DNA from 2 places in the Thermobacillus sp. genome. Region 2 is predicted to be linked to the other one. Evidence: predicted binding sites of a transcription regulator. Region 2 holds the regulator's gene; the other holds the start of a gene.

Region 1 (10,635 bases), on a different contig from region 2:
CGCGGCACATCTCCGGCTGGATTGACGAGGCCCGATGCCCGTTTCTGCGCGGGCTTGGCTGCCGCCGCGCTCATCCCCGCGGCTCCGTCATACGGTGGAGCAAGTCCAAATTCATATGACGGAGATGAGGGGAATGGCGCGAAAACAGGACCGGTTCGCGATCACCATCCAACTCGGCAACAAGCGGCTGGTCGCGAAAGCCCCGCTAAAGAGCATCAAGCGGCTGGTCTTCATCTTCAATCGTCAGTTCACCAATGCCCCGAACACGACGCAAATCGCAAGCGGCGCAGGACACAACGGCGCCGCTGGCAGCAACGCGGCGATCCGGTCGCCGTGGACGAGGCAGCAGCAAAGCATCGGAGCCAGCGGCACAGCGCGCAACGTGGACGGCAGCGGAAAGGGCGCATTGCGCCGCATGAGCGCCCTTGCGGCGGGCCGCCGCGGAGCCGCCACGGCAAGGAATTCGTCGTGGTGATCAATGAGCAGATCGTGAAAATGCCGCCGCGGAGCCGGAACGCCTCGGCCACGCAGGTGGCGAGCGGCGCGGGCATTTTCGGGGCCGGCGGGACGAACGCGGCGATCAGCAGCCCCGGCACCCGGCAGCAGCATGCGGTGGGCGGCGGCGGAACCGCAATCAACAAATTGCTCCGCAAACGGAAGCGCAAAAAGAGATGATTAAAAATGAAACGGTCGATCCCGGATGTTCCTTCCGGATCGACCGTTTTTCACGCGCTGCTCAGATCTTCATCAAAATCCGGTTCCCCGACGGGTCGCTCGCCGCGAATGCGCCGTCTTGTTCCGCGACGTCTACGCCCAAATTCCGAAGGTTCAGGACGGCGCGGTCCCTTGCTGCTTCGTCAGGATAGATCAGGGTGAACGATTTGAGGCCGACGCTGTTTGCAGCCGGTCCGGGCGCGCCCACGCCGTTCCAGGTGTTGAGCCCGATATGATGATGGTAGCCTCCCGTCGACAGGAACAGCGCCTGTGCCCCGAACCGGTTGACCACTTCGAACCCGAGCCCGTCCACGTAAAACCGTTCAGCCGGCCCCAGCTCCGACACATGCAGGTGAATATGGCCCATCAGCGTGCCGGCCGGCAGGCCGTCCCACGGCTTGTCATCCCCCGCCGCGAGAAGATCCCGGAAATCCAGCGGGTCCACAGCCATCTCCACCTCGCCGCGCTTCCAGTTCCACTCCGAAGGGTCGCGATCCCGGTAAATCTCGATTCCGTTGCCGTCCGGATCCGACAGGTACAGCGCTTCGCTGACCAGATGGTCGGAGGAGCCTATCCGGAGGCCGATGCGGGCAAAATGCTTCACGATTCGCGCCAGGTCGGTACGGGTCGGGAGCAGAAGCGCAAAATGGTACAGCCCGGTCGTCCTCCCCTGCTTCGGCGCCGCGTCGTCCGGCCGCTCAACGGTCAGCAGCGCCGTCCGCCCGTCCGCAGTGAGCGTCGCGGATGCACCGGTTTGCGCCAGCACCTTGAAGCCGATCACTTCCCGGTAGAACCGCAAGGCTCGTTCGAGATCCAGCACTTTCAGGCTCACTTGTCCGACATAGGTGCAAGGCGCCTGATGAAAACCGACCAATGTACACACCCCATCTCAAGTTACTTACTTATTGTAAGTAATTATACAAGCTTGCGTTTAGGGTGTCAAATGCATCCCCCTGACAAAACAAGCGACCGATCGGGCAGATGGCTGGGCCGCCTGCCCGATGATCGCTTGCATCACCGACCCCGCACGGGTCGCGCTATCCATTTATTGGCAACTTCTTACTGACAACGGCTGTAGCCGCAGTTCGTGCAAGTCTTGCATCCTTCCACGTTCAGCAGCGATGCCGAGCCGCAGGACGGGCACAGATCGCGCGATTCGACCGGACCGCTCTTGCCGCCGGGCAGCGTGACGATCGGTTCGGCGGCTGCCGCAATCGGCGGCACGTCCGTCGGCGAACCTGCGTTGTCCTGGGTCAAGCCGATGTGCATCTCCAGCGACTTCGCCACGGCGTCCGCGATCGATTCGACGCGGTTCGCGCCGAAGCCGATGGCGCCGCTGCCGCCGATTCCTTTCAGGTGCTTGATCAGGAGCTTCACCTTGTTGCCGTGATCGCCGTAGCGCAGGAACAGCGAACATACGCGGCCGAGCGCTTCGGCCATTGCGAACACGTCGGAACCGGCCTTGCCGACGTTGAGGAAGATTTCGCCGGGCGTGCCGTCGATGTCGTTGATCGTGATATACGCCATGCCGAACGGCGTGTTGATCTTGTACGTCGCGCCGCGCAGCACTTGCGGACGGCGCTTGTACTGCTTGTCGAACACCTGCTCATCCTGCTTCGAGACGTTCGAATTGAGCGCGGCGTTCAGCTTGCCGATCGCCGACGCGTCGCCCGAAGCGGCCGCCGAGGTTTGCGCTCCGGCCGCTGCGCTTGCGGCGCCTTCCGCCTTCGCATCCTTCTTCTCGTCGTCCTTCGCCGTCGAGAGCACCTGCGTGTCGCGGCTGCCGTCGCGGTAGATCGTAACGCCTTTGCAGCCGAGCTCGAACGCAAGCTCGTACAGCTTCTTCGTCTCTTCGATCGTGAAGTCATGCGGCGCGTTCGCCGTCTTCGAGATCGAGCTGTCGACCCAGCGCTGGATCGCCGCCTGCACGCGGATATGATCTTCCGCGCTCAGCTCCATGGCCGTGACGAAATAGTCCGGCAGCTCCTCGCCCGGATGCTCGTCCTTCCACTTCTGCGCGATCGGCACATACTGCTTGTCGAGGCCGAGACGGCTCTGACGATAGTACTCGAAGGCGAAATATGGCTCGATGCCGGTCGACGTTCCGACCATCGTCCCCGTGCTGCCCGTCGGCGCCTGGGTAATGACGGTGACGTTGCGCATGCCGCGCTTGCGGATCGCTTCGCCGACTTCCGGATAAACGCTGACCATGTTGCGCATGAAGCCGCTCTGCAGGAATTTCTCCGCGTCGAACGCCTCGAACGACCCCTTCTCCGCGGCGATCTCCGTCGAGGCCAGGTAGGCTTCGCGCGCGATGAAGCCGTACAGCTTGTCGAGGAACTCGAGCGATTCCGGGCTGCCGTAGCGGATCTTCAGCTTGATGAGCAGCTCCGCGAGCCCCATCGAGCCGAGGCCGACGCGGCGCTCGCGCTTCTGGTTCCGCTCGTTCTCCTTGAAATGATACGGCGTCTTGTCGATGACGTTGTCCAGGAAACGGACCGACCACCGCGTCACCTTGGCGAGCTCGTCCCAGGCGACGTCGCCCTTCTCCTCGTCATAGAACTTCGACAGGTTGAGCGCCGACAGGTTGCAGACGCCCCACGCCGGCAGACCTTGCTCGCCGCACGGATTCGTGCAGATAATCGGGTTGAAGTACCAGCTGTTGGACATCTGGTTGTAATATTCCATGAATACGACGCCCGGCTCGGCCGATTTCCACGCCGACTCGATGATCGTATGCCAGACGTCGCGCGCCTTCACTGTCCGGTAAAGCACGACTTTCTTGCCGCGGGAACGCCATTTCTCCAGGTCGCCGTCCCACAGCTCGTCGTATTCCGGATCGCGGGTGTCCGGGAAGACGAGCTCCCAGTCGAGGTCTTCCTTCACGGCCTTCATGAACGCGTTGCTGATGCAGACCGACAGGTTCGCGTTCGTCACCTGGCCCATCGTCTGCTTCACCGTGATGAAGTCCAGCAGGTCCGGATGCCAGTCGTTCATCATCAGCATGAGCGCGCCGCGCCGGCTGCCGCCCTGCTCGATCAGACCGGTCGTGTAGCTGAACAGGCCGCCCCAGGAGACGGCGCCGCTCGACGAGCCGTTCACGCCCGCCACGACCGCGCGCCGCGGCCGCAGGCTGGACAGGTTGATGCCGACGCCGCCGCCGCGCGCCATGATTTCCGTCATCTCGGTCAGCGTCTCCATGATGCCGCCGCGGCTGTCCTTCGGCGACGGAATGACATAGCAGTTGAACAGCGTCAGCTCGTCGCTCGTTCCCGCGCCGGCCGCGATCCGGCCGCCCGGTACGAGCTTCCAGTCGTCAAGGATGTAGCGGAACCGCTCTTCCCACTGTTTCCGCTTCTCTGGCGTATCTTCCACGGAAGCCATCGCCTTCGCGAGCCGGTCCCACATCTCTTCCGGCGTCTTCTCGATCGTCAGCGTCAGCTTCTCGACCTCCGACTCGACGATCTGGCCGGCGCGCGTCCGCACGGTCACCTTGTTGCCATTGCGCGCAATGACTTCCCCGACTTCCTTCGCCGGGAACTTCGGGTCATCCTTCGTCAGCACGAGCACGACGTCGCCGACCTTGGTGCCGGACGGGTCTGCGTTCTTCCATGCATAGCGGTCCAGAAAAATTTTCTCGCTCAAACCTTCCAGCTTGCTGCTCTTCATCATTTTCATGCGCGAGCGCCTCCGGTTCATGCAGATTTTGCCGCTTGCGGCAGCAGATGTGTATCGCATTATGTACACAACATATAGAGTCCTCTACTCATTTTACACCACAATATATAGTATTCCAAGTCCCATTTTCGGCAACGAATCGTATCCGCCCGAAACCGACGTTCTGCTGCCGGTTCGATACAAAATGTTGCATCGGTTGAACGCGCCCGCAGAGTCTCGTGACTCATTCCGCCGCCCTTATGAATCGTTCCCCGTACGGTCATACTAACGGATAAAACAACCAGCCGGAGGAAGGAGAAGCCATGCATCCGATCCTGAGACCGGATCGCCGCGCAAGCGGAACCGGAAAGACGCCGCATCCCGATGTGGAGATCGAATTCGACCGGGCCTGGGTCGACGAACTGGCGGAGCGCACGGCGCGCAACGGCCCGTGGGATGACTGGACGCTGTTTGCGCTTGCGGTCGAGGCCGAGCGCGCGAAACTGGTCACGAGCTTCGACGAGCTGCAGGCGCTCAGATGCCTGCCGGCGTTCGAACCGATGCCGCACCAGATCGCGACGGCGCGCAAAGTGCTGCACGAGATGGGCGGACGCGCCATTCTCGCCGATGAAGTCGGTCTCGGCAAGACGATCGAAGCCGGCCTCATTCTGAAAGAATACATCGTGCGCGGGCTGGTTCGCCGGGCGCTGATCCTCGTCCCCGCGTCGCTCGTGCTGCAGTGGGTCCGCGAACTGAACCAGAAGTTCGGCATTCCGGCGACCGCGCAGAAGAAAGCGCACTCGTGGCACTCCGACTTTGTCGTCGCCTCGCTCGACACCGCGAAGCGCGAGCCGCACCGCGAGCTCCTCTTGTCCAACGATTACGACATGTTGATCGTCGACGAGGCGCACAAGCTGAAGAACAAGAAGACGTCGAACTACCAGTTCATTCAGCAATTGCGCAAAAAATACTGCCTCCTCCTCACCGCGACGCCCGTGCAGAACGACATGGACGAGCTGTTCAACCTGATCACGCTGCTCAAGCCCGGCCAGCTCGGCGGGCAGAGCGACTTCGCCGCCAACTTCGTCGCCGACAAGCGGTTGCCGAAGAACGAAGACCGGCTGCAGGAAGCGCTGTCCGCCGTCATGATCCGCAACCGGCGCAGCGACGGCGGCATCAGCTTCACGAAGCGGATCGTGCGCAATATCGAGGTGAAGCTGTCGCCGGAGGAAAAGGCGCTGTACGACGCGGTGACCGGCTTCGTCCGGCAGCGGTACGACGAGAGCGGACGCGACCTTGCGAGCATGCTGTCGCTCATCACGCTGCAGCGCGAAGTGTGCAGCAGCCGGGACGCCGTGTTCCTCACGCTCGTCAACCTGTTCAAGAAGACCCCGGAGGACTCGCCGATGCGGGCGAAGATCTGGGAACTCGTCGAGTTCATCCGCCGCATCCAGGCCAATTCGAAGGCCGAGAAGGCGCTCGAGATCATTCGCACGACGAACGACAAGACGATCATTTTCACCGAATACCGCGCGACGCAGGAATATTTGCTCCAGTTCCTGAAGCAGCACGGCATTCACGCCGTGCCCTACCGCGGCGGCATGAACCGCGGCAAGAAGGACTGGATGATGGACCTGTTCCGCGGCCGCGCCCAGGTGCTCGTCGCCACCGAGGCGGGCGGCGAAGGCATCAACCTGCAGTTCTGCCACCACATGATCAACTTCGACCTGCCGTGGAATCCGATGCGCGTCGAGCAGCGGATCGGCCGGGTTCACCGGCTCGGGCAGACGAACGACGTGAAAATCTACAATCTGTACACGACCGGCACGATCGAGGAGCACATCGTCCGCCTGCTGCACGAGAAGATCAACCTGTTCGAGATGGTCGTCGGCGAACTGGACGACATCCTCGAGCGTCTCGAGCGGGAGGAACATCCGCTTGAGCAGCGGCTTGCGCGCCTCGTGCTCGAGTCGGACGGCGACGCCGACATCCGGCGCGGCATCGACGCGCTCGGCCGCTCGATCAACCGGCTCCGCGCGGACGCGAAGCGATCGCCGAAAAGCTCGCTTGACAGCGTGCTCCCCGTCCTTTCCGTCGTCCCGGACGGCGCGGATGCCGCAGCGGAGGCCCGGCCATGAACGCGAAGCAGATCCACCGGTTTGTCGAACGGTACCTGGAAGCGACCGGCTGCACCATTCTGGAGAAGTCGCCGGCCCATTTCAAGGTGAAACTGTCGCCCGCAGCGGACCGCGAACTGACGAACCGCCCCTATTATTGGAGCTTTGTCGACCGGACCGGCGTCGAGCCGGAGACGATGTCGCTATTGCTCGTGACGGATGCGGCGAAATATGATGCGATGACCGTGGAAGCCGAATCCGCAGGCGCCGGCGGTCCGCAAGGCGGAGCGGCGGAGCAGGCCGGCATGGCGGCCCTCTCCCGCTCGTTCGGTTTTGTGCCCGCCGGGCTCGGCACGCGGATGCCGCGGGACGACCTCCATTTCGGGTCGCGGCGGCTCGAGCAGCTGTTCGCCGCGGCAAGGCGCGGCGGCCGGTTCGTCTGCCTGTTCCAGCAGCCGGACGAGCGGGCGCTTCATCCGTACGATTCGGCGCCCTGCACCCCCTGGCTCGGCGTCAACGTGAAAGTCGGATTCGTCTGCGACATGAAGCGCGAAGAAATGCACGCTTTCGGCGTCTCGCTCGCCACCGGAACGGTTGTCGAACGGTTTTTCGACCGGTTGCAAGGGCTGAAGCTCAGCCCCCGCCTGCCCGCGAACGTGCATGTGACCGGCGCTTCCCTGTCGCTCAAGAAGGCGGCCGACCTGATCGAACAGGCGCTCTTGCAGAAATTGAAAACCTACGATTACGGCTGGGCGGCCGCGGCGAACGAACGGCTGAAGGAAGAGCTCGCCCGGCTTGCGCACTATTACGAGCCGCTGCTCAAGGAAACCGACGACAAGCAGCGGGAGCAGATCGCCGCGCAGTACGAAGCGCGCAAGGAAGAAATTTTGTGGCAGCTGAAGCCGCGCGTCGTCACGGAGATTGTCAACGCCGGCGTGTTCCATTTGTCCGGCCTCGCCTGATTGCGAGAGCTTTCACCGGATTGCGGCAAAAATAGAACGATCGCGCGCGACACATTGCAACAGCCTTCTTGGGGCTTGTCCGATATGATGACACTGCGGCAACCAGGGGGTTGAACGGGAAGGAGGCGCATGAAGATGCAACGAAGAATGATCGGCCTGCTCGCCTGCCTGCTGGCGGCGGCATTGGCGGCGCCGGGCGTCTCGGCGTCAATGGAAGCCGGATACAGGCCTGCGGAGCAAAAGCTGCTCAAATGGCAGGTCGACCAATGGGCACAAGGGTTGTCCGCCCGGCCCGGATTTGAACGGATCGCCGCGGCACAGCGGACGATCGAGCCGCTCGGCCCGGGCACGCACGGCTGGATCGTGCTGTTTGAAGATCAGGGTGAGACCGTCGGCTATATGGTCGTTCACGCGGTGCGGGAAGGCGGCTTCGCGCTGACCGAGTACGGGCTCGGCGACGCGCCGCTCTATTCCGCGGATCTGCTGCGCCAGGGGCTGGCGCGGCTCGGACTTATCGGGGATGATGAGGACGGCGAAGGCAGCGCCGTCGAGCGCCGGTACGCGCACCCGCTCAGCGCGGCCTGGCGGGTCGAAACGGACGACGGCGTCTTCTACCTGGATGCGAAGACCGGCGAGGAACTGCCAGCCGACGACCCGTTCTGGAAAGAGGCGGCGTCGGAAGCGGCGGCGTGCCTCGAGAAGCGGATGCCCGGCGGCGCACAGCCCGCCGGGAGACTGATGCGGCATGCGGAAGTTCCGTCCTTCGATCCGTATGCCCGGCTGCCGTGGATTACGCGCCAGCCGCTCGCCTGGGCGGAGACGGACATCGCCGCGCTGCTGGGCAGCGGCATCGAGCTTCGGCTCGTCGCCGAACGGTTCGACGGCGCCTACCTCTATGTGCTGCCGGTCGTCGCCTGGCATGAATGGGATGACGGCACCGCCTACATCGGCGTGGATCAGGAAGGCCTTCGCTTCATCCCGCAAGCCTGCCTCGAGCCGGCCGCGAAACTGTATGATTGACGAGCCCGCCCGGACACGGCGGCATAACGTCAGGAATCCGCCGCCGGATTCGCCGCCGCTTCATCCGCGCCGGTGCGGCTGTCCCACGCGCCTTGCGCGCCGCTGCATGAGCCAGCCGTACAGCGCCCAGCCGAACCAGCGCGCGAGGAACGGTTCGCGCCGGCTCCGCGCGTCCCTGCGCATGCGCCGGCGGTCCTCCGCCGGCGTCTCGATGTAGCGGACGAGCCGATCCGTCACGAACGCGACATATTCTTTACCGTCTTTGACCGCCATGAGACTTTCCCTCCGAACCTTTGATCCCGCCTGGATCCGCGGCGGGTCCGGCATGTCGTCATGCCGCGTCATGCTCATTATGGCCGGAGCCGGCGCGCGTTAAACCCGCATAAGCCGGCCGACGGGCCGGCAAAACTAACCTGCACCCGCATCTGAACGCGCCGGAGGTCAGAATCATGAACGCGAAAGTCTTGCTTTACGCGGCTGCCGCGGCCGCTGCGACGTTGTTGGCCGCCGTTTTCATGCCGCACGCGACATCGGCATCGCGAAGCTCAAGCCCCGCATCCCCCGCCGCGGACACGCCGCGATACGAGCGCGCGCTGCCCGCGGCCGAAGTGCTGATCGATGCGGGACACGGCGGCATCGACGGCGGCGCCCATTACGGCAGCGTGCTTGAGAAAGACATCAATCTGGAAGTGGCGAAACGGCTCTATCTAGTTCTGCGCAGCCAGGGCATTCCCGCCGTTCTGAACCGGACCGGCGACTACGCGCTGAGCGACGAGAACCGGTGGCATCCTTCCCGCTCGCGGCATCAACGGGACCTGTCGCAGCGCCGGGGGCTGACGGACGAAATCGCCGTGCAGCTCCTTGTCAGCCTGCACGTGAACTGGTCCCGAAGACCATCGGCCAGCGGACCGCTCGTGCTGCACCAGGAGGAAGGAAGAAGCGCGCTGCTTGCGGCCTTTCTGCAGGATGCGCTGAACCGGGAATACGGCAGCCGCAGGCTTCCCAGGGTCGGCAAACCGTACTATCTGCTCAACCTGGTGAAGCGTCCGGCGGTCATCGTCGAGCTCGGGTTCCTGAGCAGCCCGGCGGATCGCGCGAAGCTGACCGATCCCCGCTGGCAGCAACGGCTGGCCGAAGCGGTCGCGGCCGGCATCCGGCAATATTTGTGGACCGCCGGGTAATCCGTGCGGTCCACTTTTTGACTGAAAATTAGAACTTTGTACACGCGGCTTGACTAGCGCCGCTCTCGCATGCTAAGATGAACATCGTCAGTCAACTGAACAACAGCAAACGCGGTCGTGGCGGAATTGGCAGACGCGCTAGATTCAGGTTCTAGTGGTAGCAATACCGTGGAGGTTCAAGTCCTCTCGACCGCACCATAACCGGCAAGCAAACTCCAGGTGAACCTGGAGTTTTTTGTTGCCCGGAATTGCCCCGGAACTTACGCAAGCGGATCGAGGCGCGGCTCGTCCGCCGGCTGGATCCGGTAGCTGCGGCTCACTTTCACCACTCTGCGGTTCGGCCTGCGGATCAGCACATCACGCTCATCCCAGGCGACGACGATGCCGATGACGTCGTTTGCTTCCAGCGCGTCGCGCACGACCCGCACCGTCGTTCCGGCGACGCGGTAAGCATCCAGCTGCGCTTCCGTCATCACGGCTTCTTCATCCTCCTTCCATGTACAACAATGGACCGCGGCAGGGACGGCCCCGCTTCGGTCCATTTCGGGATCATTACAGATGGATTATTCCGGCTGGTGCCCGACATGCTCGGGCGACTCATTCCGCTCGTACCATTCGTCAAGCACCCGGGAGGACATGACGCGGTTTTCAATGTAACCGGCCTGCCGCTGCGTGAATTCTTCCCGCCACGGAATGCCGAGCTCCTCGCACAACTTCACGACGGTGAGCAGTTCCGACCATGCGACATAGCGCTTATACCAGAAAAATTGCGGATGTTCGATCATATAGGGATACAAATCGTCAAATTCCGTATGCTTGCAATCCAGAGCGCGTTCGAAATGTGTCTTGGCATCGGACAACTTCGACTTGAAGAATGAAACGGGCAGCTCAAGCTTCTCCATATCCTTCTGCCTCCCTTCGCTCACTTTTGACTATTATAAAATAATTCAACCGGGAGGAAAAGAGACAGGTGGCAGGCATCGC
Region 2 (10,635 bases):
GTCCTTTCACGAACTGCCGGTTGTAGATCTGTCCGAGGCCCATGAAGAGCAGCGACAGCAGCGCGCCGGCACGCGCGTGTACCTTGCCGTTCAGAAGAACCACCATCCTGTACAATTAATGAAAAAGGAAGCCGTGCCCGAGCACGCGCATCGGACACGGGTTCCGCCCGTTCGGTCAGGCAGCCGCTTATTGCATCAGTTTGATGGCGTCTTCGATCTGCTTCTTCGCGTCGTCAAGCGCTTGCTGCGGATCGATGTTCTCGTTCCAGATGAGCGAGAAGGCGGATGCCATCGGACCCCAGACCGTCTGCATTTCCGGAATGTTCGGCATCGGGATGGCGTATTGCGCCTGCTCCAGAATGCCGGATACGACCGGATCGCTCTTGATCGTCGGATCGTCGGACAGGCTTTTAAGGGTCGGCACCTGGCCGGTGATCTCGAAGCGCTTGAGCTGCATTTCCTTGCTGGCGGCGAATTTCGCGTACAGCGAAGCCGCTTCCGGATACTTCGTGTAAGCATTGACATAGTAGGACTTGATGCCCGAGAAGCTCGTCGGACGCTCGCCGTTGTCCAGCTTCGGCAGCGGCGCGACCCCGAAGTTTACGCCGGCGTCGCGATAGCCTGCGGCGGCCCACGGACCGTTCATGTTGAACATCAGCTTGCCTTCCTTGAACAGCGAATCCTTGATGTCGTAGGTGATGTCTTCTTTCTTGATCGGCAGAATCTCGTCATGGATCCGCTTGACGAATTGCGCCGCTTTCACCGCGGCTTCCGAGTTCAGGCCGAGATCGTTCGGGTCCGTATTGTCCGAGCCGAACACATAGCCGCCGTAGCCGCCGATGAACGAGAAGTCATAGTAGAAGTTGCCGACTTCATACATGAAGCCGTATTTCTGGTTCGCCGAATCGTTGAACGCCTTCGCCATCTCGAACAGTTCTTCCCACGTTTCCGGCGCTTTTTCCGCCAGATCTTTGTTGTAGAACAGCCCGTACGTTTCAACCGCAATCGGATATCCGTACAGTTTGCCTTCGAAGGAACCGCCGGTGATGGCTGCGTCGATGTGCTCGTTCATGATTTCGTCGCTGTAGAAGTTCTCCAGGATGAGACCGGCTGACGCCATGTTCCCCGTATGGTCGTGCGGCGCGAGGAAGACGTCTGCGCCGAGGCCGGCAGGTCCGTCCGTCTGCAGCTTGCCGGGCGCGTCCGTATGGTTGACGTTCTCGACCGTTACCGGGATGCCGTACTGCTTCGTAAATTCTTCCGCCACATATTGCGCCCATTCAAATTCGGCGTCGCTGTTGTCCCATACGAGGAGCTGCGCGCCTTCTTCGATCTGCGGCTCTTCCGCGCCCGCGTCGCCGGAGTTGCCGCCGGCGTTGCCGCTGTTTTGGCCGTTCGACGAAGTTTCGCCGCCTGCATTGCTTCCGGTATTGCCCGCGTTGTTGTTGCCGCCGCCGCAGGCAGCCAGCACCAGCGCAAGCACCAGCATGATGACCATGGACATCCATTTCTTGTTTCTCGTGTTCATTTCGCGTGAGAACCCCTTTCCTTGTCGTCATGTAACCGGGAAAATGACAGATGCGAGTGCACACCTTCCGTATTCCTGGCGAATTTCAAACCTCCTGGCGCAAACCGGCGGCACTTCCCCCCTTTGCCTGCTTTCAAGCGCGGAGCCCAGAACGGAATCTGAGCAAACGTTTGTACAAACTTCGTGGAAAAACGCCGACCATCTGCATCAGAGCTGGAAATTATGCTTGTTGGCAGCGCTTTTCCGTCGACGTAAGCGCTTTATTGTTTAACGCTATCATAAGGGATGGGGTAAAATTAGTAAATCGTTTGCACAATGCTGATTTGGCCATATTTCAAGATTATGGTCCGTTTGCATTGGGTTTTCTCCTGATTGCTTTGTTTATAGTCGTTTTTTCTCGTGTTTTGGAAGACTGATCCGTGCAACAAGCATCCCCGGTGAGCGCTTGTACGCTCAGGATTGGTCCAATCTTTACAATTTAATTGATTTCCTGTACTATTGTACCTAACATTTGTGTGGTAACGATTGCACGGAGGGAAAACAACCATGTCCGTCACCATCAAGGACGTCGCAAGGAGGGCCGGCGTATCGCCTTCGACCGTATCCCGCGTCATCTCGAAGCACCCGCGGATCAGCAAGGAAACGATCGAACGCGTCACCCGGGTCATGGAAGAGCTCGGCTATCATCCGAACAGCATGGCCAAGGGGCTCGTGTCGAAAGCCACCCATATATTGGGCGTCATTCTGCCCCGTCCGGCCGAAGAGCTGTTCCAGAACTACTTCTTCCATGAAGTGCTGCGCGGCATTCTCGCGCAGGCCAACCGTTCGGGGTACGACCTGCTCATCGCGTCCGGAAGCAGCGAATCGGACGAGCTCGAGACCGTCAAACGGCTGGTGCGCGGGCGTCGGGTCGACGGGATCATTCTGCTCAGCTCGAAGACGAAAGACCCGCTGATCCATTTTCTCAATGAAGTCGGGTTCCCGTTCGTCATCATCGGCCGCTCTCCGGACTTCCCCGATGCGCCGACGGTCGACAACGACAACGTGCAGGCGGCATACGATGCCACCCGCCACCTGATCAACCAGGGGCATGAGCGGATCGGCTTCGTCAGCGGCCCGCAGGAGCTGACCGTCTCGCAGGACCGGCTCACGGGATATCGGCAAGCCATGCTCGAAGCCGGGCTGAGCATTTCGGAAGACTGGATCGTTGAAGGCGAGTTTCTGCAGGAGACGGGCTACCGCGCCATGTCGATGCTGATGAATTTGCCCGAGCGGCCGACCGCGCTCGTCGTCATCGACGACATCGTCGCCTTCGGCGTGCTGCACGGCCTGAACGAACTCGGCTACTCCGTCCCGCAGGACATGTGCCTGGTCGGCTTCAACAACATTTCACTGTCCGAGCATATGTCGCCGCCGCTCACCAGCGTGGACATCGGCACGTACCAGATCGGCTACATGACGGCGCAGACGCTGATCAAGACGATTGCCAAGGAACCGCTGCACCAGACCCGCAAAATCATTCCGCACCGTCTGATCGTGCGCGGCTCGTCCGTCAAATGAAGTTTTGGATAAGCCTGCCAAATTCATGCCCGTGAGGAGATGACGCGATTGCAACAAGCAGCGCAGCAACGAATCGACCTGTCCAAAAAACCGCATCTGATTGACGCCGTCATCGGCAATTCCCGCATGCTGGCCGCGCTCGGAGCCGGAGGACGCATCTATCGTCTGTGGCATCCGCACATCGACAGCCCGCAGCATCTGGACGAGTGGCGGACCGGCATCCGGATCGACGGCGGAAGCACGCTGTGGTTCGACAGCGAAACGGACGGCTGGCGGGCGGACGCCGGGTACGAGCCCGGAACCAACATCATGCGCAGCACCGTCACGCACCCGGATCACCCGGTCTCGATCGAGTCGACGCAATTCGTCGTTCCCGACGTTGAAGCCCTGATTCGTCATTACCGGATCACGAACACCGGAGTTCGCAGCGTCTCCCTGCAATTCATCCATTATGCTTCATTCTGGATCGGCGAGACGCCCCATCATCAGGCGGTGCTCTTCGACGAACCGTCGGATGCTGTCGTCCATTACCGGGGAGCGCACGTCTTCGCCGTGTCGGCGGACCGGGCATGCAGCGAATTTCAGGCGGGCGCATCTCGCGAGGAGGCGGAATCCGGACGGCTGAACGGATCGGAAGCGCAGCTGGGCGCCGGCGGCGCGCTGGCCTGGACCTTCCCGGATGTCGCGCCCGACGGAACGGTTGAGCTGACGCTGTACCTGTCGGCTGCGGATCGGATCGAACCGGCCCTGGAGCTGCTCGGCGAACTTCGCTCCTTGCCATACGCCGAGCTCTATAGCCGAACCGCCGATTATTGGCACGACTGGCTCAAGGCGGCCAACCCGTGCCCGATCGGCGATGAGCCGATCCGCAGCCTGTACGAGCGCTCCCTGCTCGTCATGAAGCTGATGAGCGACGAGCTGTCCGGCGCCGTCATTGCCGCGCCCGAAATGGATGAATCCTACGCCCGCTCGGGTGGATACGGCTACTGCTGGGGCCGGGACGCCGCGTTTATCGCAACCGCGATGGACCTGGCCGGACTCGGGACGCTGTCAGAGAAGTTCTTCCGCTGGGCGCTCACCGCGCAGGACCGGTCCGGCGCGTGGCAGCAGCGGCACTATCATGACGGCACGCTCGCGCCGTCGTGGGGATTGCAGATTGACGAAGGCGCATCGATCCTGTGGGGATTGTGGCGGCATTACGAGCTGACGGGCAGCGAATGGGTGCTCGGCGATGAAGTGTGGGAAGCGGTCGAGCGGGGCGCCGATTTCCTCGTCCGCATGCTGGATGAGAACGGCCTGCCGAAGCCGTCCCATGACTTGTGGGAAGAACGGGTCGCCCAGCACGCCTATTCCTCGGCGGCCGTTTTTGGCGGCCTCGACGCAGCCGCTCGCATCGCGGAGGCGCGCGGCCGGCGGGAACCGGCCGAGAAGTGGCGCGGTGCCGCGCGGCGCGTGCGTGACAGCATCGCCGCTCATCTGTGGGATGCCGGTCGCGGCTGCCATTACCGCTCCATCCGACTGAACGTGCCGGAAGACCAGTACAACGCCGCCGTCGGGGCGGGAGCCGGCGGCACGGTCACCCGGACGGCCAAAGGCTACGCGCGGTATGTGCTGGACGTCGATCCGATCGTCGATGTCAGCCTGCTCGGCCTTGCGGTACCCTTCGCGGCGCTTGACGTCAGCGACGAGCGGATGGCGAAGACGGCTGACCGGGTGCAGGAAGCGCTGTGGACGCCCGGTGTCGGCGGCATCAAGCGCTACGAGAACGACCGGTACATCGGTGGCAACCCGTGGATTCTGACCACGCTGTGGCTCGCGCAATTCCGCATTGCCCAGGGACGGCCGGACGAAGCTGAGCGGCTGATGCAATGGGCGATCGACCACCGGACGCGCCTCGGCCTGCTGCCGGAACAAGTCGACCGCAGCACCGGCGAAACGGCCTGGGTCGTGCCGCTGACCTGGTCGCACGCCATGTTCGTCCTCGCCGTCTGGATGCTGGCGGGCAGCCGGACGGCGCCGGCAGGCCGCGAGGTTTGAATGGTCGTGCGAATATAGCGATGACGGCTGTTATCGAGCAAATGCAAATGCCCGGCTGTCTCCCGTTCCGCGGGAGATCCCGGGCATTCGTGCTGTCGAGGCAAGCGCCGTTTCAAGATACGATGTATTCCGGATAAGGCTCGAACGCAATAGCGGTTGCTTATGCCAATTAGACGGCGCGGGATTGAAAAAAGTTGGAAGTTTGGGGGGCGATTCTTTCACTTGCCGCGGTTGAAAAACGCTGACGGTCCTCCTCATCACCGCCGTTTGAATTGCCCGCTTCTGCGCTTCCGGAACGGGAATGCCGCGCTTGATCCCGGCGCTGTCCGGTGTTATATTCAAATCAACGGTCATGAAGCACATGCCGCTTTGATCCTCCCACGGGATCGAAGCGGCATTTTTCATTGAGGGGAGATTCGTCGTGTTCACCAAACAGTATGAGCTGTGGATGCAGAAGCAAATAGCGGAGGAGAAGAACCACCGGAGACGCGAGCTTTTGGAAAAAGGGCTCAGCCATGGTACGGTGGAGTTTCTTCGCAGCATCTGGTATCCCGTTGTCGGATCGTTCAATCATTTGCATGCGGAATGGGAAGTCCGCGATTTCCACCAGGGTTACCAATATCTGGATCTCGCGTTCATGCCGGGCGGCGCCAAAGGCAACATCGAGATTCAGGACTATCGGACGCATGCTCGCGATCTGGATACGCGGAGGTTCAAGGATCTGTGCCGCCGGCAAAGCCTGCTCTCGCTCGACGGCTGGATCTGGCTGCCGGTGGCGTACCTGTCGATCCGGGAAGAGCCGGAGTTTTGCAAGCAGCTGGTGTTGTCCTTTGTGGGTAAATTTTTGTCTTTCGATGCGGATGCGGGGCTGGACTGGCTGGAGGCGGAAACGGTCCGGTTCGCGCGCAGGCTGCTCCGGCCGTTTACGCCGAACGAGTTGGCCGGTCATCTGCGAATCACCGAACGGTATGCCCGCAAAGTGCTGCATCGGCTTGTAGATTCGAACCATCTGGTCGTCGCGAGCGGCAATATTCGATACCGCACATATCAAGTCAACGTCGGCGACAGGCTATCGGACGGCCGGGCGAAGAGACGTTATGACGCGTAACAGGCTCAATGCTAACGGAACGTACATACGCTATTGGTCAAAATCATGCGATTTACATGCGCTAAAGGAACCAGATGACTTTATTGCAGAAAAAAGGCAAAAAAATCGTCCACGCAGCCCCAATAAGTGCACCACGTTCCGTTATACATTCAAAAGATTGCGTGGGCGATAAAATAGCGTCTTATGGTTCCGTTAGTCCAATTCCCATCAATCCAGCCACATGCTCAACTCGATCTCGTCGCGCAGCGAAAAGCCGTCATTGCCGACCTCCGGAATTTCCGGCTTCAGCTTGCGCGATTCCGCAAGCGCGTTGACGCGAAGCGCATGCAGATGAAAGCCCTGCTTCTGATAGAACCGCAGCGCGTGCGTGTTGTCGTTCGTTCTTTCCAATTCGTCTGCACGGTTCAGCCCGATGACAGGGCAGCCTGCGCCTTGACGCTTTCCACGAAAGAAACCAGATCGTCCATAAAGATTCTTGCGGCTTGGCTCAAATATTTGTCCGTGCGGTACAGAGTGCAGATGTCCTGGCTCGGCGTGGGATCGAGCAGCGTGACGGCGGCAATGTTGTCGGGCCGCATATACTCAAGCAGCAGCCGCGGAAGGATGGCTCCGCCCAGACCTTGTCCGACGAGCGACAGGAGCGTCGACAGCGTGGAAGTCACGATGGGATTGTCGAGGACCAGCCCTTTCGCCTCGCAGCAAGCGCGGATCCGCTTCGTGATCTGATGTTCCGCGCCGAACATGAACATCCGGATTTGCCGCAAATGATCGAACGGGATCGCCTTGGCCTTCGCCATCGGGTGATCGGCGCGAACCGCCAGCACAAATTCTTCGTGAAACAGCGGGACGACCGCGATACTGCCGTCCGGATGATCCGGCACGGTGGTGACGCCGACATCCATCGTTCCGTCCATAATAAGGACGCTGCTCTCCAAGTTTGCGAGAGACCTCGATCCGCAGGAATTCGAAATCCGCAAAGTCCTCGCCGATGAAACTTCCGCCTTCGCGTGGGTAAGGTTCAAGCACCGGGTCCGCAGCACAAACCGGACGTTCGAGAGCTGCTGGGCGGTCGTCGTCGAAGTGCAGGACGGCAAGATCAAATATTTCCGCGGTTTCGAGAACACGGGCGCCCTGGAGGCGGCGTTCAGGCCAAACTAAGCTTGCACCGCCGACGCAAATAAAAAACCGCCGGTCATGCGACCGGCGGTCTGTCTTCGTTAATGGTGGGTTCTCAGGGGCTCGAACCCTGGACCTGATGATTAAGAGTCACCTGCTCTACCAACTGAGCTAAGAACCCGTTTTGAGAAAGTCGCTTCATCGAAGCCGACAAAAAGATAATATCACTTCCACAACTCGATGTCAACATGTTTTTCAAATGATTTTTGCAGCAATTTTGTCAGGATGCGGCGGAACGGCTGAGGCTGCCTAACCCCTATACCCGAGCCAAGAAAAAATCAGTCCCGAAGGACTGCATGCGTTCGTGGTATGGTGGACCTTAGCGGGTTCGAACCGCTGACCTCTTCGCTGCCAGCGAAGCGCTCTCCCAGCTGAGCTAAAGGCCCGGATTTCCTGACAATACCGCACATTCGATCAAGTGCGGCAACAGAAAATAATATAGCATGAAGGCGGCCGGGCTGTCAACTGTTTGGCTTGTCTTCCTGTTGTTGTGCTGTGATATTGTCAGGGTGTAACTGTTCCGAGAAAATGTCAGTATGAGCAAGGAGCAGATCACCTTGACGAAGAGCGAACTGAAACGCGCTATGGTTCTTGAAAAATGGATCGATGGCCATCTCGCGGAACAGGATGTCGCGCGCATTCTTGGCATCAGTATTCGGCAAGCGTATCGGCTTAAGGCCAAATATCGCCTCGGAGGTGCACAAGCCATCGCTCATGGGAATCGGGGCCGTAAGCCCGCTCATACCTTGGCCGATTCGCTTAAACAACGCGTTATGCTCCTGTATCAGGAGCGCTACTTCGGAAGCAATGCCACCCACTTTGCCGAGTTGTTGGCCGAACACGAAAATATCCATTTAAGCGTCTCTTCGGTCCGCCGCATTCTGCTGGAAGGCGGGTTGCGTCCCGCGCGGCTGCGCCGTCGTCCGAAGGCTCACCGACCCCGCCCCCGCAAACCTCAAGCGGGCATGCTGTGGCAGATCGATGCTTCTCCCTATGCCTGGCTAGAGGATCGCGGTCCCATGCTCACCCTGCACGGCATCATCGATGACGCCACCGGGGAAGTGGTCGCGGCCACCTTCCGCCCGACTGAAACACTGGAGGGCTACGTGACCGTCATGATCGAGGGACTTAGGCGCAAAGGCGTACCGCTTGCGCTCTACAGCGACCAACACTCCATTTTTCACCCGCCCAAGGGCAAGCCGACCCTCGAGCAGGAATTGGCCGGTGAGCCGCCGTCGCTTTCCACCTTCGGACAGGCCATCGCCGATCTGGGCATTACCCATATCGAGGCGTTGTCCCCACAAGCCAAAGGGCGGATCGAACGGCTCTGGCAAACCTTTCAGGATCGTCTGGTGATCGAACTTAGGCTGCGCAACGTGTGCACGATGGAGGAAGCCAATCGCGTGTTACCGGAACTCATCGCCAAGCACAACCGCCAATTCGCTGTCGCCCCACAAAATGCCGAACCGGCCTACCGTCCGCTGCCCGAAACACCCCTGGAGCACATCTTCACCCGGCGGCAATACCGGCGAATTAGCGGCGGGCAGACGTTCTCCTGGAAAGGGATATGCTACATGCCAAAGCCCGTCCCCGGTGTTCCGCGCTGGGAAGCGAAGAGCGTCGTCGAAGTGCGTGTCGGCATGGATGGACAAGTGTGGCTGTGGGATCAAGGGCGGGCCTGGCCTTGTGTGGAGACACAGGCCACACAGACCCCGGCGCCAACAACGGCCAAAAAAGAAGCGGCGCCTGCGTCCCCCCGCAAGCCCGCTGCAAACCATCCCTGGAGAAAACCATTCTCCAGCAAGCAGTTACAGCGTAGCACAGCATCCGGCTAGTCTGCAAGAGGACGGCGGCTGTTTAATCAGCTATCATCCCTGACATTTTCATAGAACAGTTAACCTGACATATTCACAGACGCTTGACACTGTTTGGCTTGTCTTCCATGGCATGCTTCGAGAGCAGATTCGTCAATTCCTTCATGAACATGTTGATGTCCTTGAACTGCCGGTAAACGGACGCGAACCGGACGTACGCCACTTCATCGACCGGATAGAGCTGTTCCATGACCAGCTCGCCGATTTCGCGGCTTTCGACTTCGGCTTTCGCCGTCGCACGGATTTCCTTTTCGACTTCGGACACGATCACTTCGAGCTGCTCGACCGAGACGGGACGCTTCTCGCAGGCCTTGAGCAGCCCGCGCAGCATCTTGTCGCGGCTGAACTCCTCGCGCCTGCCGTCCTTCTTGATGACGATCAGCGGCGTCTCCTCGATCATCTCGAACGTCGTGAAGCGGCGCAAACACCGCTCGCATTCGCGGCGGCGGCGGATCGACTTGTTCTCGTTGGCCGGCCGGGAATCGAGCACCTTCGTGCCGGAATGTTCGCAATACGGGCATTTCATCGGTTTCGAAACCTCCATGTCGTGACCGGATGCATGCGATTAAAATTGGGAACAACTCACCAGCGCCGCATCGTCATGATGTTCTGCATATCGCGCATAATACAGGTACCACACGCGAGGGAGGTGAATCGACGATGCCGGGCAGCAACCGCAACAGCAACCAATTGGTCGTACCGCAGGCGAATGCCGCACTGGACCAAATGAAGTATGAAGTTGCCCAAGAACTGGGCATTGCCCTCCCGCAAGACGGGTACTACGGCAACCTGACGACTCGTGATGCCGGCTCCATCGGTGGTTACATCACCCGGAAGCTGGTACAGATTGCCGAGCAATCGCTGGCAGGGCAATTCAAATAATCCGCGGTATCAGAGGCTTTATCGTCAAGCTTGGGTGCCTGCCGCCGGACGGGCGGCGGCACCCGAGCCCTTTGCATGCAAAACACCTGTGTGCGTCACAAATCCGGATAAATCGACTTGTATTTATTATAGTAATAAATGACACGTTGTACATACCGCCGCGTCTCGCCGAACGGAATGTCGTCACTCGAAGCGAGCGTGCCGTCCCAGACGCCTTCCTTCAGCCAGGCGCTTACGTTGCCGGGGCCCGCATTATACGCGGCGACCGCTGCCGCCATGTTGCCGTCGAACTGCCGGAGCAGCGAAGCCAGGTACCAGGTGCCCAGCTCGATGCCGACATCCGCGCGGTGCTGGATCTTGTCCAGCGTCACGCCTTCATAACGCGCCTGCTCCACGATCCAGGCGGCCGTATCCGGCATGATCTGCATGATGCCGAGCGCGCCTTTGCTCGATACCCTTCCCGTCTTGTA

Evidence for each region. Region 2 encodes NrdR, which represses ribonucleotide reductase genes. Its sites were predicted from a motif close to AACACNATATATNGTGTT; they were not measured.
Region 1: C6W55_RS05995 (adenosylcobalamin-dependent ribonucleoside-diphosphate reductase) is a predicted target of NrdR. The motif match lies at 4,490-4,507, and genes of this name have one in related genera.

Annotation. Positions count from the first base shown of each region.
Region 1 covers NZ_QEWA01000032.1:62,710-73,344, reverse strand. Annotated here, with positions in the region: gene C6W55_RS06010 (hypothetical protein) at 134-475, shown strand; gene C6W55_RS06005 (hypothetical protein) at 472-675, shown strand; gene C6W55_RS06000 (VOC family protein) at 737-1,588, opposite strand; gene C6W55_RS05995 (adenosylcobalamin-dependent ribonucleoside-diphosphate reductase) at 1,774-4,392, opposite strand; gene C6W55_RS05990 (DEAD/DEAH box helicase) at 4,695-6,509, shown strand; gene C6W55_RS05985 (YqhG family protein) at 6,506-7,450, shown strand; gene C6W55_RS05980 (hypothetical protein) at 7,586-8,470, shown strand; gene C6W55_RS05975 (YqzE family protein) at 8,531-8,743, opposite strand; gene C6W55_RS05970 (N-acetylmuramoyl-L-alanine amidase family protein) at 8,920-9,651, shown strand; tRNA gene C6W55_RS05965 (tRNA-Leu) at 9,763-9,849, shown strand; gene C6W55_RS05960 (hypothetical protein) at 9,912-10,124, opposite strand; gene C6W55_RS05955 (hypothetical protein) at 10,215-10,553, opposite strand.
Region 2 covers NZ_QEWA01000021.1:24,520-35,154, reverse strand. Annotated here, with positions in the region: gene C6W55_RS01545 (sugar ABC transporter permease) at 1-106, opposite strand, end outside; gene C6W55_RS01540 (sugar ABC transporter substrate-binding protein) at 188-1,528, opposite strand; gene C6W55_RS01535 (hypothetical protein) at 1,579-1,944, shown strand; gene C6W55_RS01530 (LacI family DNA-binding transcriptional regulator) at 2,075-3,088, shown strand; gene C6W55_RS01525 (glycoside hydrolase family 15 protein) at 3,137-5,125, shown strand; gene C6W55_RS01520 (transcriptional regulator) at 5,547-6,233, shown strand; gene C6W55_RS01515 (hypothetical protein) at 6,441-6,623, opposite strand; gene C6W55_RS01510 (LysR family transcriptional regulator substrate-binding protein) at 6,638-7,147, opposite strand; gene C6W55_RS01505 (nuclear transport factor 2 family protein) at 7,116-7,391, shown strand; tRNA gene C6W55_RS01500 (tRNA-Lys) at 7,455-7,530, opposite strand; tRNA gene C6W55_RS01495 (tRNA-Ala) at 7,720-7,795, opposite strand; gene C6W55_RS01490 (ISNCY family transposase) at 7,967-9,244, shown strand; gene nrdR (transcriptional regulator NrdR) at 9,318-9,809, opposite strand; gene C6W55_RS01480 (alpha/beta-type small acid-soluble spore protein) at 9,944-10,165, shown strand; gene C6W55_RS01475 (lytic transglycosylase domain-containing protein) at 10,261-10,635, opposite strand, start outside.